DNA from 2 places in the Gracilibacillus sp. HCP3S3_G5_2 genome. Region 2 is predicted to be linked to the other one. Evidence: riboswitches for the same ligand, from Rfam matches in the RefSeq annotation. Region 2 holds a riboswitch; the other holds the start of a gene.
What was found. Region 2 has a riboswitch for S-adenosylmethionine ahead of ACTNEP_RS12010 (acetyl-CoA C-acyltransferase). Riboswitches for the same ligand answer to the same signal wherever they lie in the genome.
Positions count from the first base shown of each region.

Region 1 (2,205 bases), on a different contig from region 2:
CTCCAAACCTGGATAAGAAACCCATTCTACTTGTGGATGATTTTCCAGGTAATGAGCAACTGCTTTTGTGTTTTCGCCATGTCGCTCAATACGTAAATGTAATGTCTCCAGTCCCTGTAAGAAATAAAAGGCATTTTGAGGACTTAATGATGGGCCAATATCCCGAAGTAACTGTACACGCAATTTGGTAGCAAATGCAGCTGGTCCGATATCGATCCCGAATCTTATACCGTGATACGTATCATCTGGCTCAGTGAATCCAGGGAATCGTTCATTATTCCAATTAAATCTTCCACTATCTACGACAACTCCACCAATTGATGTTCCGTGACCACCGATCCATTTTGTTGCAGAGTGGACAACAATATCAGCACCCCAGCTAATCGGTTTACATACATAAGGTGTAGCAAAGGTATTATCAATAATTAAAGGTATTCCTTGCTCATGAGCAATATCCGCTACTGCTTCGATATCGAAGACATTCAGACTAGGATTAGTAATCACTTCACCGAAGATCGCTTTTGTTTTGGAGGTAATCGCATTACGGAAATTCTTTGGATCTGTTCCATCGACAAATTTCACATCAATCCCGTATTTGGGCAATGTTTTATTGAATAAATTAAACGTACCACCGTATAAATTACTGTCGGCGATAATTTCATCTCCAGCATTGGCAAGGTTTAAGATAGCTAGTGTAATGGCAGATGCTCCCGAAGCTGTACCCACTGCTGCTACGCCATCCTCTAACAAGGCCATTCGTTGTTCAAAAGCATCAACAGTAGGATTCATGATCCGAGAATAAATATTCCCAGTTTCTGCTAAAGCAAATAAATTTTGGGCGTGCTCCGTATTATTAAATACATACGAAGTTGTTTGATAAATGGGAACAGCACGAGCATTTGTGGCAGGATCGACTTGTTGTCCACCATGTAAAAGGTTTGTTTCACTACCTGGAAATTGGAACGAATTTGTCATTATGTACCCTCCTAATTAGAAATAAAAAACCTCTTCTTTACAAAAGTAAGAAGAGGTTGAAATGTATTAGTCGTCCTCCTCTTATCTTTCAGGTGAAACCTGTAGGATTTAGCACCAATTCAATTTACTGTTTAAACTGAAGGTTGCCGGGCTTCATAGGGCCTATTCCCTCTGCCTCTCTTAATAAGAGTTAAAATGTGTATTCAATTGTCCTCATTATAAGTTATATATTGGAAATCGTCAACAGAAAATTCAGAATATTAAAGGTGATTAACAGCAGGATCATTTACTATCTAGGTGCATAAAATAAAAGAGCACCCTGATAAGTATTGTCACTCATCAATTGTAACAGTAATAACGATGTATAGAAAGGAGTGATCCAGTGTCACAAAAAGGTGGAATACCGGAATGGGGAGAAGATTTTATCAAGAAGCTCGATGCTTTTCTCTATGAAAAACCTACAAGAAATGTAATGGAAACGATCGACAGCTTTTTTGAACAGGCAAAAGTCCCAAGGCAAATCCCTGTAGATATTGCAGAAACCGAACAGGAATGGATAGTGCGTGTTGATTTACCAGGAATAAAGAAAGAACAAATTCAACTACGAATAATAGGTAATCAAATTACTGTGATGATCGATTATTTAGAGGAAACCGAACAGTATGATGAATCGTATCATTATTATCATAAAGAAAGAAGGCAGCATCGTAACCAACGAACCATTACTTTGCCATATGCTGTGGATAAAAGAACGGCAAAAGCAAGCTTTCAAGATGGTGTGTTAGAAATTAAAGGCCCGAAAACGGAAAAAGATAACGGCTCGATTACGATTGACTAGGCTAATAGCGATTGCTATTAGCTAGGTCATAATTGTGCTATATTAGTAAAGAAGAAGGGAGGGGCTACATGTGGAGTTTTTTCAACTTATTATTAGTTTTACCTTAATTTTTAATATTCTGTTATCGTTAACCATTATCTTTTTAGAGCGTAAAAATCCAACTTCTACGTGGGCATGGATCATGGTATTAACATTTATTCCGATTGTTGGCTTTATTCTATATCTTATTTTTGGCCGAAAGTTAAGTAACAAAACGATCTTTACTTGGGATACTAAAAGTAAATTAGGGGTTAAAACGGCCGTTCAAAAGCAATTACGTGAAATTGAAAATGACGAATTTTTTCTCAATGATTCTAGAATGTACCAATATAAGGACTTATACTACCTTCATT
Region 1 covers NZ_JBQHXU010000014.1:78,715-80,919, reverse strand. Annotated here, with positions in the region: gene ACTNEP_RS17985 (aminotransferase class V-fold PLP-dependent enzyme) at 1-975, opposite strand, end outside; SAM riboswitch class I at 1,054-1,165, opposite strand; gene ACTNEP_RS17980 (Hsp20/alpha crystallin family protein) at 1,358-1,813, shown strand; gene cls (cardiolipin synthase) at 1,884-2,205, shown strand, end outside.
Region 1: it holds a riboswitch for S-adenosylmethionine, as region 2 does, so the genes downstream of both, ACTNEP_RS17985 (aminotransferase class V-fold PLP-dependent enzyme) here and ACTNEP_RS12010 (acetyl-CoA C-acyltransferase) in region 2, are expected to answer to the same signal.

Region 2 (2,205 bases):
AAGTAATGAAAAAAGTAAGCCGTTCGGTTAGTAAAGCCGTGTCCGAGGAAAGTATTTTGACGAAGCGATGATATAGCATTGATTTTACTTTATATTCCATTATTTTGCCCATTCCACTTTTGGGTGAATTTTTTAAAAAAGTACTAGCATACAACTTCCCCTTCTGTTAAAATATTTTCAATTTACTAATTGGGGGGATGTAACTTGTTTGTAAACAGACTTGATGAAGATTTAGCCTTGAAACTAATTGATTTGAGAGATGCAGAAAAAGTATTTGCATTAACTGAAAATTCAAGAGACTATTTACGGGAATGGCTACCTTGGGTTGATACAACCTTAAAGGTAGAAGATACAAAAGCTTTTATTCAATCAAGTATAAAAGGGTTCGCCGACAATAAGAGTTTAACGACAGTCATCTTATATAAAAATGAAATTGTCGGGGTTGCCGGTTATAATAGCATTGACTGGTCCAATAAGATTGCGTATATCGGCTATTGGCTTGGTGCCGAATACCAAGGAAAAGGAATTATGACAAGAGCAGCGAAAGGATTAACAGATTATGCTTTTCATGAATTAAAATTAAATAAAGTAGAAATTAGAGCTGCGGTTGACAACCAAAAAAGCAGAAGTGTCCCTAAAAGGCTGGGATTTGTGGAAGAAGGGCATATCAGAAGTAGTGAATGGTTATACGATCATTATGTTGATCATATTGTATACGGAGTTTTAGCTGAGGAATGGCTGAAATAGTATATAAAATATTGTCGAAATATATTGACAATTTTAACGAAAGCATGCTAAAGTGTAGTATATTACTTGGATTTAAAAAATAAAATATAATAATCTTGTCTTATCAAGAGAGGTGGAGGGACTGGCCCAAAGAAGCCTCGGCAACCATTAAGTTTTTTACTTAATATAGGTGCCAATTCCATCTAAGTAGATTTTACTTAGAAGAGATAAGAGATTCCTAATGTTCATTTACGTCTCTCTATCTCTATTTGTAGGTAGGGAGATTTTTTATTGTTATAAATGATTTTGTTGCTTGCATCTATTTCTTCTCCTTGAATAATTGTAGATGGAAGGAAGCGAGCAAGTTAAGCAGTGATTCGCTAAAAAATGAATAGGTGATAGCTTATCAAGAGAGGTGGAGGGACTGGCCCAATGAAACCCGGCAACCATTAAGCAATGCTTAAAAGGTGCTAATTCCAACAGGAGAAATCCTGAAAGATAAGAAGAGCAGTTAAGCCCTCTTTTTATCGAAGAGGGCTTTTTCATTTATCGAAAAATTTATTTGAAAAAGGAGTAATCTCGTATGTCGATTGTTATTTTAGACGGTATCCGTACACCTTTCGGGAAATGGAACGGTGCACTCTCAGAATTTACAGCTGTAAATTTAGCGAGTATGTCATTGAAATATTTAATCGAGAAATATCCTATGATTCCATACATAGATGGGGTATTGTTAGCACAAGTTATTCAGGCTGGCCAAGGACAAAATCCTGCAAGACAAGTTGCACACGAAGCAGGACTCGACTCCAACACACCAGCAATCACACTTAATAACGTCTGTCTTGGGGGAGTTGCCACTGTTATTGATGCGGTTCGTCGCATTAAATTAGAAGAAGGTAGTACGTATATTGTTGGTGGTTTTGATTCGATGTCAAATGCTCCCCATGTTATCCCTACTCGGTCGATCAAGGGAATGGGACACCAAACAATAACAGACACACTACTACATGATGGACTGTGGTGTTCTTTAAGCAATCAATCAATGGGAGTATTAACAGAACAATATAATCTTGTATACGACATTGGTCGTGAAGAACAAGATCAATTTGCCGCTCTATCTCAGCAAAGAGCAGCAAAGGCGTCTGAACAAGGTTTATTACAGGACGAAATCCTACCGATTGATGGAGTGTTGACAGAGGATGAAGGAATCCGGCCAGAGACAACAGTAGAAACATTAGCAAAATTAAAACCAGCTTTTACGAAAGGTGGAACCATTACAGCTGGCAATGCTTCACAAATGACAGATGGGGCTAGCCTTGGTGTTGTGACAACATTAGAGCAAGCCCAACAAATGGAGACAGAACCACTTGCTTATATCATTGATTGGGCTGAAACAGCTGGTCCAGATACTAGTTTACACACGAAACCAGCAGATGCCATCCAAAAGATATTAGCTAACCAGAATTTGACAGTAAATGA
Region 2 covers NZ_JBQHXU010000007.1:143,838-146,042, forward strand. Annotated here, with positions in the region: gene ACTNEP_RS12005 (GNAT family N-acetyltransferase) at 205-747, shown strand; SAM riboswitch class I at 845-960, shown strand; SAM riboswitch class I at 1,127-1,231, shown strand; gene ACTNEP_RS12010 (acetyl-CoA C-acyltransferase) at 1,310-2,205, shown strand, end outside.